One region of the Rhizobium sp. PAMB 3174 genome, then DNA from elsewhere that is predicted to be linked to it. Evidence: riboswitches for the same ligand, from Rfam matches in the RefSeq annotation. Region 1 holds a riboswitch; the other holds the start of a gene.
What was found. A riboswitch is a leader RNA that binds a small molecule or an ion and turns the genes downstream of it on or off. The one in region 1 is predicted to bind cobalamin.

Region 1 (7,142 bases):
GGCAAGGTGCACCTCTCCTTCGACGAGGCGGCGATCTTCGACCCCTACGAGCAGAACCGCTTCACGGGCGCCTTCATCCTGATCGACCCGGACACCAACAACACGGTGGCCGGCGGCATGATCACGGCGAAGCGTTCGGACCTTTCCGGCATCAATGCCGCGGATGCCCGCGTGCTGCTGTCGCTGCCGACCGATCTCGCCGACCAGCTGATGGCGACCGAGATTTTCGCCAACCGCCGCGACGAGGCCGAAATCCGCCGCGTCAGCGCCGGCAAGGCGGCCGAAATTCTCGACAAGCTCGACTGAGCGAAATTGCCTCCCAAGCATGAAGAAAACCCCGCAGACATCATGTCTGCGGGGTTTTCATTTCAGGAACAGAATCTGCCGGGGCGGAGGGGGGGGCGACATGGCAGATCCGCTTCCTGACGGGGACCTTTATCAATCCGCGTCTCTCCTAGAAGAAGAAATACCAAATCAGCAGAACGACCACGAAGGGCACGCCCAAGAGCCAAAGTATTAAAGCGCGGATCACGTTGTTTCCTTTCCCGTTCTCTTTCGAGTTCGGTGGGAAAACGCGCCGATCGGCCGTTGGTTCCTTGCTTGACGATATTTTTTAGGAAAAATTGCGAGGCGATCTCAGGAGACGAATGCGACGCCGATTTCCTTCAGCTTGCGCCACTTGATCTCGCAGGCATGCCGGGTGTCGTCGGATAAGACGAGTTCGAACGTCTCGGGGATCTGCATTGCGTTTTCGACGAGCAGCTTGGCGCCCGTTGCCGACATGTTGCGCACCGTGCAGTTGATGGTGCTGTATTCGTGATTGAAAACGATGCGTCCCGCCTTGAGCGACCGCATCCGGTGCTCCCTGCGTCTTTCTTCTGTGTTCCCGCTTTCCATTTGCCCGTTCCTGACGTCATGTCATTGAATGCCAATGATTTAAGTCTCGATACCTTAAAGATCTGCAAACAGGGGCTGCATGGTTTTAACGATACCCGCATTTGCCGCAAAATGGCGGGGTCAAAGTCGCAAATCGGGACACAAGACGCGGGCCGAGGCCTCAGCCCAGCAATGCCTTCAGGTCCGAGGCCGGATCGGCGAGCACGCTCTTGTCCGGGTTGATGCCGCTCTCCAGCATCTTCTTGCCGGTCACATAGGCCTTGGCATCGTTGATCGCGTCGACGGCGATCAGGCGTCCATCGCGGAAATACCAGACGGAAGCGGCGCCTTCCCGTTGGCCGGGGCGCAGCAGGGTTTCGTCGTAGCCCCTGTTGAAGCCGGCGATCTGCAGCTTGACGTCGTACTGGTCCGACCAGAACCATGGTTTCGGGTCGTATGCCGCATCGCCGCCGGCCATGACGGCCGCGGCGGCCTCGGCCTGGTCGACGGCGTTCTGGACGCTTTCGAGGCGGATCTCCTCGCCCTGCCATGGAAAGACCACGCAGTCGCCCATGGCGTAGATGGACGGATCGGAGGTCCGGCAGTGCGCATCCACGACGATCCCGTTGGCGACGGCAAGACCAGCCATCGCGGCGGCGCGATCGTTGGGCGTGACGCCGATGCCGACGACGACGAGATCGACGGGAATGGTGGAGCCGTCCGAGAGTTCGGCGCCGGTTACCTTGCCGTCCTCGCCGATCAGGCGATGCAGGCCGGTTTCCTCGCGAATGACGACGCCGTGGCTTTCGTGGACGGCGCGCATGATGTCGGCGGTTTCCTTCGCCGCGACGCGCTTGAGGATGCGGTCCGCCATTTCGATGACGGTGACCTCGAGGCCGAGCTTGCGGGCGACGGCTGCCGCCTCCAGGCCGATGTAGCCGCCGCCGATGACGAGCAGCCGGCGGCGGGGCGTCATCGCCTCCGCAAGCCGGTCGCAATCATCCTTGTCGCGGACGGTGAAGACGCCGGCGAGCTCGCCGCCAATCGCTTCCGGCAGCTTGCGCGGCGTGGCGCCGGTGGCAAGCGCCAGCGTCTCGTATTCGACCCGCGTGCCGTCCTGCAGGCGGACAGTCTTCGCGGCCCGGTCGATCTCCTCAACCCAGGCAGACAGGCGGATGTCGACGTTGTTGTCGGCGAACCAGCTTTCCGGCCGGAACAGCAGGCGGTCGAAGGTCATCTCGCCGAGAAGATATTTCTTGGACAGCGGCGGGCGCTGGTAGGGAAGGCTCGCCTCGGCGCCGAGGATCGTGATCGGACGTTCGTCCTTCAGGGCCCTCAACTTGGCCGCCAGCGCGAAGCCCGCCTGCCCTGCCCCGACGATCACCAGCCTGCCAGCCATGGCACCCTCCACATATCGTTAGTATAGAAACGAATTTACCAAGATGAAGGTCTAGCGCATCGCCGCCCGAACGCCAAGGGGCCGGCCATCAAACGCGCGTGTCTCTGGCGTGAAGCCCGGGCCTTCGAAGAGGGAAAGGCGCAGTCCACAGTCCGCGCCCTTCCGGTTTCGTCGGACCGGGATCAGCCGGCCTGATGCAGGCGACGCGCGAAAAGCGGGCCGCGGCTTGCCTTGTTGAAGGACTTGGCGGCGGCAAGCACGGCGAGGTCGATCAGCGGCTCGATGAGCACGACACTCATATAGGCGACGCCGAACGAACCGACGGCGGCAAGGTTCTGAGCACCGAAGCCCTGGCCGTAGAGCGCCCAGAAGGCGACCCAGGCAACGATGCCGCCCTGATAGGTGGTCGAAAGCGCCAGCGCCTGCTTGTAGGTCACGTCGACATAGGCCGTGCGGGCAGGAATGATGCGGCGCGCGACCGCGCTGATGGCCCAGAGCGGCACGAGCAGCGTGGTGACGTTCATGCCGTATTGTGGCAGGTCGAAGGGCGCGAAGAAGACGCCCTGGATCAAGAGCCCCAGCGCCAGGCCGATCGCCGCCGGCCCCGCCCCGAACATCAACAGCAGCGTCGAGCCGAGGATCAGGTGCACCTCGGAAACGCCGACCGCATGATGCGGAAGGACCTGGAAGAAGGAAAAGACCAGCGCGGTCGTGACCGTGCTGCGCATGGCAAGCGCTGCGACGCCGCCATCGTGACGGACGGTGTCGACCGCCATCTTGAGGCCAAGCCCGAGGGCTCCGGCTGCCGTTGCGTAGGAAAGAACGATCTTGGCGCCGTCGACGACGCCGGGTTCGATATGCATGTTGACTCCTTTCCGCGCCCACCGCGCGGCAAGTGATGAGAATGGGCGAAATGCCCGGCGATGATGGCAGGTCTCCTGGCTCGCGGGTCTTCATTCGGCCTGCCTTCCCGACTTCTCTTCAAAGCCAGTGGCATCAAGGCGTCATTCGCCGCTCACAGTTGCGGGGGCAGCCATGGTCTCGGTCCCTGATGGGTACGCCTCACCATGTTCCCTTTTCATCCGCCGTCCCTGTTTCGGGGAGATGGCGGAACCATCGCCGCCAGTCGTAGAGCAGGGATTTTTCCGATTCAACTCTCGACAGGCAGAAATGCACGCCCAAATTGCCGCATTGTCATTTCGAAGGCCGGGTGATATTCGATGCCCGTCTTTCGAGTGGGGCATCGATGAAACGGCGGATCGGGACGATCAGGAACCTGTTGCACATTCTGTGTGCGCTGGCCGTGTTCGCCATCGGCTTCGCGCATAAATCCCCCGTACTTGCCTCTCAGATACCCGCCTCCGAACTGGCCGCCTATGCGCTGCCGGACGGCACCATTCCGTTCATCTGCGACAGCGCCCTCGACGACGAGGCCGGTGGCAAGAAGCATGTGCACGACCATGGCTGCGAGGCGTGCCGCATCAGCGCCGGATCAATGCTCGTGGTCCCGCCCTCCGTCGGCGGTCCGCAGGTCCGTATAAGCGGAACCGAGCGGCTGCCCGCCTATCGGGAAGCCTTCTACCGCCAGCTTTTCCCGCCCAACGCATCACCGCGCGCCCCTCCCCTTTCCGGCATTTCTGTCTGAACCGCAGCCGCCTTGGCGCGGCCGCTTTCACAGTTCGCGCCGGACTTCCGTCTCCTGACGGCTTCTGCCGGCGCCCATGCCGGATCGACACATCATGTTACAGAGGATCACCGCGGACCCGAACGCGTCCGCCCGATCGGCGAACGGGCCGCAAAGGCCGCTTGTCGCCGTATACTCACAAACATTCAACCGCTTCGAAGCCGGGTCAGCGATCACCATCGAACGCAAGGGAAGACGGGCACTCCTCGTCATCCGCGAAGGCTGCGTGGCGCTGCACCAGACCCTGCAGGACGGACGCCGCCAGATACTCGACATTCTCGGCCCCGGCCGCGTGTTCGGAAAGGGCGTCACCGACCAGCTCGGCTGTCACGCCGAGGCGCTCGCCTTCACCCGGATCGAGACCATCGCAGAGGATGGACGCGACGGCGGCGGCCAAGCCAGGGCGCTCGTGGAGTTCACGCAAAGGCTGCAGGACCACATCACCCTGCTCGGCCGCCGGACGGCGCAGGAGCGGGTCGCCTTGGCGATCCTCGATCTCGCCGGTCAGTTCGGACGCCGTGGCCATGGCGCCCGTCCCGCCGCCGGCACGTTTCGCCTCTACCTCAAGCGGGTTGACCTCGCCGACTGGCTTGGCCTGACGCTGGAAACCGTCAGCCGCAACCTGAACGGCTTCAAGCGCGCCGGGCTCATCGATTTCTCCACCCCGGAACTCGTGACCATCAAAGACCGCAAGCGGATCGCCGCCATCGCCGGCGCGGTCGACGACGAGGCTGCGCCGCGAACGCAGCTCCTCACCTGACCAACCACGCTTTCAGCCAATTCAACCCAAAACATCCAGGAAAAGGAAACACCATGCAAACCACGACAATCCGTATGCTCACGCTCATCGTCGCGCTCATGACGGCGCCGCTGGCCTGGGGGCATGAGTTCAAGGTCGGAGATCTCGAGATCATCCATCCCAACTCGCGCGCCATGATCCCCGGCGCCAAGGTTGGCGGCGGCTATCTGAAGATCATCAATCACGGCAGCACGGACGACCGGCTGGTGGCGATCAAATCCGACCGGTCCGACAACGTGCAGATGCATGAGATGTCGGTCGAAAACAACGTCATGAAGATGCGCGAGCTGCCGGACGGCATCGCCATCCCGGCCGGCAAGACCGTTGAACTGAAGAAGGGCGGCCTGCATGTGATGTTCATGGATGTCAAAAAGCCGTTCAAGGAGGGCGACATGGTCAAGGCGACGCTGGTCTTCGAAAAGGCCGGCTCCGTCGACGTCGAGTTCGCAGTCGGCAATGCCAGCGGCAACGATGGCGGCGACATGAAGGGCATGGATATGAAGTCGATGGACGGCATGAACCACGACGCCATGCCGAAGATGGGCAACTAAGCCTCGATAATTCCTTCGGAAACGACGGCCGCCGAGCGGATTGGCGGCTGTCGCACCCGTCCGTTCCTAACGAAAATTTAATGTCCGGGAGCGCCGCCTTCCCATTCACATCCTTTAAATTTAGTTTATGATATCAAAGTGTTCCGGGATGAAACATCCCAAAACGGGACATACTGTGCTGCGTCTTACACCTTAATCGACCTCCGGCGCTTTTTGGGACGGTTTGTCTTGGAGTTGGGCATGGAATTTGAGGTCGCACAGATCATTCAGGAATTCAGTACTGTCGGTGGCGTGGAACGCGTCGCCTGGGACCTTGCTCTTGCGCTCGGCCGCCTCGGCCAACCCAATTCCGTCGTCTGCTCCACCTATGCCAATGACACGCCGTCAAGCGTGAAGATAAGGCCGCTGGTGCGCTGGCTTTCCCGCGTCCCCAAACGCGGCGCCATGAAATATGTCGGCCGGATGATCGTCGTGCCGATATTTGCCATTGCCTCGAAGTTCGCCGAATTGGCCAAGGACAACTCGATCATCATCAGCCATGGTGACAGTCTCGTCGGCGATATCGTCGTCATTCACGCCGTCAACGCCGAAAGCCTGAGAGAAAAGCGGCGCGCCGGGCAAGTGGCGTGGCTCTTCAACCCGCTGCACGCCTGGGTGGCGGTGCGCGACCGCATCATGATCGGCGGCCTGCGCTTCAAGCGCTATGTCGCGGTTTCGGAGCGCGTGAAGCAGGAACTGATCGCGCACTACAATGTGCCGGAAGCGCGCATCAAGGTCATTCCCAACGGTGTCGACCTGTCCCGTTTCAACCCGAACATTGGCAACCGCGAGACCATGCGGGCCGAATTCGGAATACCGGCGGACGCACGGCTTCTGCTCTTCGTGGGCCACGAATACAACAGAAAGGGCCTCGCCTTCGTCATCTCGGCGATGGAGAAGATGACGGATAGCAATCTGTGGCTGCTCGTGGTCGGCTCGGAAAACGGCGACTCCTACAGAGACATGGCCGTTCGCACGGCGGCGCGGATCGTCTTTGCCGGCGAGCGCCGCGACATGGAGATGATCTACCCCATCGCCGACGCCTTCGTGCTGCCTACCGCCTACGAGACCTTCTCGCTCGTGTGCATGGAAGCCATGGCATCCGGCGTGCCGATCTTCGCCACCCGCGTCGGCGGCATCGAGAACTATCTTGCCGACGGCGTCAACGGCTACGCCATCGAGCGGAATGCCGACGACATCGCCGCCAAGCTGACAATGGCCTTTTCGGCCCCTGAAGGTCTTGCCCCCCTGAAAAAAGGTGCAATCGCCACTTCGCTCCGATACAATTGGGACGAGGTCGGAAAGCAGTACATCTCCCTGGCCGAAGAGATCGCGAGCGAGAAATGGCACTGACGTCAGGGCAGGCATGGCAGGCATAGGCGGGAAGCGATCCTGGCGCTGCCTTTCCGCGCTCACCTTGCTGCTGATGCCGACGCTCGCATTCGGCGACGATGCGCCCCTGAGATGGCGGACGGGCGGCGGCAACCTCGTCACCCATCTGACCGGCCCCCCGAGCGCAACCCTGTACCAGGCCCTCGAAGGCGTCGGCGCACGTCTCGGCCGCATGAATTCCTATGGCTGGCGCGATCTTCAGCGCAATCCGATACCGACAAATTTCGACGCCGCCATGCTGGAGGCCCACCGGCATGGCATCTGGCCGATTATGCTGCTGGAATACGAGGGCAGTTACCAGACCCTCGACCCTCCGCAGCCAATCGGCTCCTACGACGACTGGTTCAAGGCCGGGAAGGCCATGGCGGAGCGCTTTCGCCCGGGCGGCGACTGGGCCCGTGA
Region 2 (7,142 bases), 1.2 Mb from region 1:
TTCGACGAAGCCCTTCAGCCGCAGCACGTCATGCGCATCGATGACGTCTTTCAGCTTCTCGACGAAGGCGGCCGGATCGGCAAGCGCGCCCAGCTCGACGACGAAGCTTTCGAACTCGTCATGATCGTGATGATGATCGTGTTCCTCGCCGGAAGCATGCAGCGCCTCATGCTCCAGTTCATGGTGGGACTTGCGGTTGACGATGTCGTCCTCCGTGCCCGCGCCGATGCCGAGCAGCACGGCAGACGGCACCTCGCCGCCGCGCGCCTCCACCATTTTCGGCTTGCGCGAAATCGCGTTGGTCACCGTCTCGCGCACCATGGCGATACCGGCAGCGTCGAGCAGATCTGCCTTGTTGAGGATGATCAGGTCGGCGGCGGTCAGCTGGTCCTCGAACAGTTCTTCCAGCGGGCTCTCGTGATCCAGGTTGTCGTCCTGCACGCGCAGTGCGTCAACCTTGTCGTGATCGTCGGCGAAGCGGCCGGCGGCGACCGCGGCGCTGTCGACCACGGTCACGACGCCGTCGACCGTGACCTGCGTCTTGATGTCCGGCCAGTTGAAGGCGGCGACCAGCGGCTGCGGCAGCGCCAGGCCGGAGGTCTCGATGACGATGTGATCGGGGCGGTTCTTGCGCTCCAGAAGCTTCGTCATCGCCGGAATGAAATCGTCTGCGACGGTGCAGCAGATGCAACCATTGTTGAGCTCGACGATGTCGTCCTCGGTGCAGTTTTCCGCCCCGCAGCCCTTCAGCACCTCGCCATCGACGCCGAGATCGCCGAATTCGTTGATGATCAGCGCGATCTTTCGGCCATTGGCATTCATCAGCATGTTGCGGATCATCGTCGTCTTGCCGGCGCCGAGAAAGCCGGTGATCACCGTTGCCGGGATTTTTTCCTTCATCATGATCCTAACCCTTCATTTTCAGCGGCAATCCCGCCGCGATAAAATAGACTTCGGCCGCTGTCTCCGCGGCCATCTGGTGGAGCCTGCCGGCGTGATCGCGAAAGGCCCGCGCCATGGCGTTCTCCGGCACGATGCCGAGGCCGACCTCGTTCGACACCAGGATGATCCGGCTCCTCGCCTGCGGCAGGTAGTCGGCCAGCGCGCGCGAGGCGGCATCGATATCGGCCGCCGCCATCATCAGGTTCGAGACCCAGAGCGTCAGGCAATCGACGAGAATAACACGCCCCGGATCATCGACCGAGCGCAGGCTACCGATGAGATCGACCGGCTCCTCATGCGTCGTCCAGCCGTCACCGGCTCGCTCCTGCTTGTGGCGCGCGATGCGGTCACGCATCTCGTCGTCATAGGCTTGGCCCGTCGCCAGATAATGCCGGTCGAGGCCGGACTGTCGGGCAAGCCCCTCGGCGAACCGCGACTTGCCCGAACGGGCGCCGCCCAGCACCAGGACGGCGCCGGGCGGTGTCGTCGTCATGCGGCAGCTCCGGCGATCTTGCGGTTGGCAAGGCCCATCAGCAGGCCAAGCACCAGCCAGAAGACCAGCGTCGTCGCCAGTGCCGCGACAGCGAACTCGGCGGCGAGGATCGCCGGGACGTTGCTGTCGATGCTTTCGGGTTGCGGCGCGCCCCAGAGATGCGGCGCGGCGATCAGCACGAGGCCGAGAACCTTGGCCCAGGCCTCTTCACGCAGGGCCAGAAGCCAGATGCCGGCACCCGAAAGCACCACCGCGCTCAGCCACCAGATCTGGCGGGCGTCGAGATCGGCGGCAGGGAACCCCGGCAGTTCCGGCGGCAGGCCGAGGGACGGCAGCAGGTGAACGGCCAGCCAGGCGCAGGCGCCCCAGAAGATGCCGTTCGCAAGCGTGATGTCGCGGCCGGAGACAAGACTGATGCCGGCAAGCAGCAAGGCAAAACCGGCACCGGCCACAAGGTTGGCCATCAGAGTGCCGCCAAAACGGCTGACGCCGAAGAGCATGCCGCTCTCGTCGTGGCCATCGTCTTCCGCGCCATGCGCGAAAGCTGCAGACGGCAGGAAAAGCGATCCGGCGAGTTCGCCGAATGTCGAGTTCTCAGCCTTTGCGGAATGCTCGTGCTCGGACGCTCCGCCTTCATATTCCTCTGCGTGAAGAATAAGAGGCACGACTTTGACCTGCTGCGCGACGGTCATCACACCACCGGCAACAAGCCCGGCCACCAGAGCGGCCAGGAGATATTTGACAATCATGACAGGTGACCTTCGTCCTTAGTGGCAGGGAAAGCCATAGGAGTGGCGCACGTCATGGGCGGTATCGTGCAGAACCGCCGAATGCGCGAGACCGACGCCGAACACCAGGAACGCGCCGAGAAGCAGCGCGATGAAACCGGCCTTCTGGCGGTCGGAAACCGAGAGGGTAGAAGAAGATGCGATCGTAGCCATGACAACCTCCGTGCTGGCATACTGGAGGAGCCTCCTCCGAGGTTTGGGCGAATGCCCGGCACGATATGGCAGGTCTCCTGGCTCGCGGTTTCAGGCATTTCTGCCAGCAGGTCTCCCTCGCCTTCCCGGAGTTTGATGGCAGATCGCGAAAGGCGGACGATTCGTAGACAATAGAGGCGTCCAACCCCGGTTCACGCGACTGCCACTCCAGTGGCTTTTTCCGCCGAAGATCTTTCCTGCCCGTCTGCCGATAGCGCAGACAGCCGGCAGTGCGGCCCTTCGGTGGAACGGAAGACCCTCGCCACTCTACAGTCGCGGGGTCGGCTGCGATTGGAACGCCCTGCTTGGGTCCGTCCCGTCACATTCCCTTTTGATCCCGATTGGCGATTGCCGTTCGGGAACCATCCGTAATTGCAGATGATTATGGATTCCCTTGCCGCCTGTCAATTGCGTGGAAGCGACAGAGACTGTTCTCTGACCGCGGATTGAAGGAAAGCCTCAAATCCCGCTTGCCCGACCGCCAATCCGGTGCAACCTTCCCTGTGGGAAGACCCCAAGACCGCAAAGGACCGCGCATGACGGAAAACAGCTATGAGACCGGACGGTTGAACCTGCCCTTCGTCGGCATTTCCACCTTCGGCAAGCGTCCCTACGAGCCGGACTGGTCGAAGATTGCCGCCGATGTCGCCGTCATGGGCGCCCCCTTCGACTTCGGCACGCAATGGCGGGCCGGCGCGCGGTTCGGACCGCGGGCGATCCGCGAGGCTTCGACGCTGTTTTCCTTTGGTCATGCCGGCGCATACGATCACGACGACGGCGTCACCTATCTCGACGACGTGACGATCGTCGACATCGGTGACGCGGACATCATCCATACCAATACCGAGATGAGCCACGCCAACATCGAGAAGGGCGTGCGCGCCATCCTCGCCGCCGGCGCGCTGCCCATGGTGCTGGGTGGCGATCATTCGATCAACATCCCCTGCATCAATGCCTTTTCCGATCAGGGGCCGATCCATCTCGTGCAGATCGACGCCCATCTCGACTTCGTCGACGAGCGGCATGGCGTGCGCAACGGTCACGGCAACCCGATGCGCCGCGCGGCTGAAAAGGACTATGTCACCGGCCTCTCCCAGATCGGCATCCGCAACGTGTCCTCGACCGCGAAGGAAGGATACGAGACGGCGATCTCGATGGGCTCGGACATCATCACCGTGCGCGGCGCGCGCAGGCTCGGAACCGAGGCCCTGCTTGAGCGCATTCCGGCGGGCGTGAACTATTATCTGACGATCGACATCGACGGTTTCGACCCGTCGATCGCGCCCGGCACCGGCACGCCAAGTCACGGCGGCTTCCTCTACTACGAGGTGCTCGACATCATCGCCGGCCTCGCCGAGCGCGGCAACGTCGTCGGCATCGACCTCGTCGAGGTCGCACCCGACTACGACCACACCGGCACCACGGCGATCCTGGCGGCGCAGGTGTTGTTGAACACCATCGGCCGGATCTTTCATTTCCGGAAGTTGAGGGCTGGTGAGTGACGTTGCGCCCAATAGCGATCCCCTCACCTGAAAAATCTAGCACTTAGCTAATGCTAAGACGCTGATTTTTCTTCCTCTCCCGCAAGGGTAGAGGTTGGGCACAGCGTATGCGGAACGCCCCCATCTCCCCCTTGGCGGGGGAGAATGGAACTTCAACATCTTAGCGCCAGCTAAGTGTTAGAAATTCCAAGAGTGGGGGTTCGCGATGTCACTCGCCCGCGTCACCCAACCCGCATCACCCCATCGAGCCAGTCCTTGTCCAGGACCGCCTCCAGCTCCGCCGCCACCTCGTCGAGCGCCGCGTCGACGCTGGCGGCATAGTTCGTGCGTTCGCCCGAAAGCCCGAAGCTCGACAGCAGGCCGGCGCGGTAGGCGTCGCTGGAAAAGAGGCCATGCAGATAGGTCCCCATCACCTTGCCGTCCGCCGACATGGCCCCGTCCGGCCGGCCGTCGATTGTCACCGGCACCCGGGCGCAGTCCGGTCCCTTCGTTTCCCCGAGGTGGATTTCGTAACCTGCGAGTGGCGCATCATACTCCGTCGACCAGGCCGACGAATTGCGCACGGTCTTCTCCGGCGCCATCACCGTTTCGACGTCGAGAAGACCGAGGCCCGGCGCCGCGCGCACGTCTCCCTCGATCCCGTCCGGATCGAAAACCATTGTCCCCAGCATCTGGTAGCCGCCGCAAATGCCGATCACCCGTCCGCCACGTCGATGGTGGCGGACGATGTCTGCGTCCCAGCCTTGCGCGCGAAAATCCGCAAGGTCACCGATCGTGGACTTCGAACCGGGAATCACGACCAGGCCCGCGTCGTCGGGAATGCGTTCGCCCGACCTGACGAAGACCAACTCGACATCGTCTTCCGCGGCCAGCGGGTCCAGATCGTCGAAATTGGCGATGCGCGACAGGACCGGCACGGCCACTTTCAACGCGCCCGTCCCATGCCGCGCCAGCCGCTCCAGCACGACGGAATCTTCCGCCGGCAGGCGCGCCGCCGACTTCAGCCACGGCACCACGCCGAAGCACGGCCAGCCTGTAAATTCCCCGATCGCGGTAATGCCGTCACCGAAGAGTGATACGTCGCCGCGAAACTTGTTGATTATGTAGCCAGCGATCATCGCCCGGTCTTCTTCCGGCAAGATGGCATGCGAGCCGACCAGCGAGGCGATCACCCCGCCCCGGTCGATATCGCCGACCAGCACCACCGGCACATTCGCCCGCGTCGCAAAACCCATATTGGCGATGTCGCCGGCCCTGAGGTTGATTTCCGCAGGCGAACCAGCCCCCTCGACGATGACGAGGTCGGCGCCCTCGCCGGTAATCCGGAAGCTCTCCAGAACCGCGTCGAGAAGCTGCGGCTTCAGCCGCTGGTAATCGCGCCCTTTCGCCTGGCCGAACACCCGGCCCTGCAGGATGATCTGGCTGCCGACATCCGATTGCGGCTTCAGCAGCACCGGGTTCATGTGGACGGACGACGGCACCCTCGCCGCCATCGCCTGCAGCCATTGCGCCCGACCGATTTCGCCGCCGTCGTCGGAAACGGCGGCATTGTTCGACATGTTCTGCGGCTTGAACGGGCGGACCTTCAGGCCCCGGTTGGCGGCAATCCGGCAGAGGCCCGCGACAAGGACCGTCTTGCCGACGTCCGATCCCGTTCCCTGCAGCATGATCGCTTTCGCCATGGTCGCTTCATCCCTCCGTCAAAGGCAGAAAGGGATAAAGCGATCGCGGGCAATTGCAATTGCCCAATGCGTAAAAGATGAAGGGAGGAGCGACATGGCCGGGCCAGAAAAGCCAAGGCCGCGCAATCCCCAAAGGGGACGCGCGGCTCTTCGGCAACAGTGACGGCACGTACTTCAAAACTAAAGCCGTTCAATCTCCGGTACGCAATACCCGATCCGGAGACTTGGAGCGGTTTGAGCCGCTGAAATGGAGTTATATCGGCAGTTCGTTACCGGAGCGTTAGCGGCGAATTGCCAAAAACCCCATATGACAATTTAAAGGTCCCATTCGCACCAGAATTGATACAAGTATATGTTTTTAAATGAATTTTATTTTTCAGCAGCAAACCGACATGCGACGGACCCGGCCCGTGGTCAGTCAAGGCAGGCCATCGCGGTTGATTTATCGCCCACATGACCTACCCTACGTATTGAGCAGGTCGAAAATGCGCCTAGGGAACGGGCGCGCGACCATTTTCCGGCGTCCTTTTCGCCATCTTTCACCGTCTTCGCCGACCGATCGGACGCGGGCACGTGAACGTAAGAATTTGCCCCAAGGGTCGGGAGGCATGCAGTGGCCCCCATGACCGATAAAGACGAACTGCAGGAGGTTGGAGGCCCCCAATGACGATGAAGACAATCATCACCGCCGCCGCATTTGCCGGCGCGGCATGCGCCCTGTCAGGAACGGCGAAGGCTGCCGAATGCGGCGATGTCTCGATTGCCGAAATGAACTGGGCGTCGGCGGGCGTCGCCGCCAATATCGACAAGATCATCCTCGACAAGGGCTATGGCTGCAACGTCACGCTGGTCACCGGCGACACCATCCCGACATTCACCTCGATGAACGAAAAGGCCGAACCGGACGTCGCGCCGGAAATGTGGGTGAACTCCGTCCGCATTCCGCTCGCCGAAGCCGCCAAGGAAGGCAGGCTGATCCAGCTGTCGCAGATCCTGTCGGACGGCGGTGTCGAAGGCTGGTGGGTGCCGAAATACTTTGCCGATGCCCATCCGGACATCAAGACTGTCAAGGACGCGCTGAACCACCCGGAACTCTTCCCGGCTCCCGAAGACCCGTCGCGCGGCGCCGTCTTCAATTGTCCGTCGGGCTGGGGTTGCCAGATCAACAATGTAAACCTCTTCAAGGCCTTCAAGGGCGAGGAACACGGCTTCGACCTGGTCGATACCGGCTCGGCGGCCGGCCTTGACGGCTCGATCGCCAATGCGTTCGAAAACCAGAAGCCCTGGTTCGGCTACTACTGGGCGCCGACCGCCATCCTCGGCAAGTACGACATGGTTCGCCTGAGCTTCGACGTCGACTTCGACAAGCAGGCCTGGGACAATTGCATCACCGTCGTCGATTGCGCCGATCCGCAGCCCAACACCTATCCCGTCTCCGACGTCTATACGCTCGTCACCAAGGCCTTCGCTGAAAAGGCCGGCGTCGCCATGGAGTACATGAAGAAGCGCAAGTGGGCCAACGAGACGGTCAACAAGGTGCTCG

Region 2: another riboswitch for cobalamin. It lies ahead of ACU5AY_RS06180 (CbtB domain-containing protein); the one in region 1 lies ahead of ACU5AY_RS12190 (energy-coupling factor ABC transporter permease).

What each region holds. Positions count from the first base shown of each region.
Region 1 covers NZ_CM128608.1:2,527,264-2,534,405, forward strand. Annotated here, with positions in the region: gene cysN (sulfate adenylyltransferase subunit CysN) at 1-306, shown strand, start outside; gene ACU5AY_RS12180 (PilZ domain-containing protein) at 637-855, opposite strand; gene ACU5AY_RS12185 (NAD(P)/FAD-dependent oxidoreductase) at 1,058-2,275, opposite strand; gene ACU5AY_RS12190 (energy-coupling factor ABC transporter permease) at 2,458-3,138, opposite strand; cobalamin riboswitch at 3,187-3,408, opposite strand; gene ACU5AY_RS12195 (hypothetical protein) at 3,522-3,920, shown strand; gene ACU5AY_RS12200 (helix-turn-helix domain-containing protein) at 4,015-4,719, shown strand; gene ACU5AY_RS12205 (copper chaperone PCu(A)C) at 4,773-5,309, shown strand; gene ACU5AY_RS12210 (glycosyltransferase family 4 protein) at 5,550-6,701, shown strand; gene ACU5AY_RS12215 (hypothetical protein) at 6,715-7,142, shown strand, end outside.
Region 2 covers NZ_CM128608.1:1,292,642-1,299,783, reverse strand. Annotated here, with positions in the region: gene cobW (cobalamin biosynthesis protein CobW) at 1-903, opposite strand, end outside; gene cobU (bifunctional adenosylcobinamide kinase/adenosylcobinamide-phosphate guanylyltransferase) at 908-1,435, opposite strand; gene ACU5AY_RS06185 (CbtA family protein) at 1,432-2,184, opposite strand; gene ACU5AY_RS06180 (CbtB domain-containing protein) at 2,203-2,376, opposite strand; cobalamin riboswitch at 2,427-2,797, opposite strand; gene speB (agmatinase) at 2,952-3,917, shown strand; gene ACU5AY_RS06170 (cobyric acid synthase) at 4,139-5,599, opposite strand; gene ACU5AY_RS06165 (ABC transporter substrate-binding protein) at 6,269-7,142, shown strand, end outside.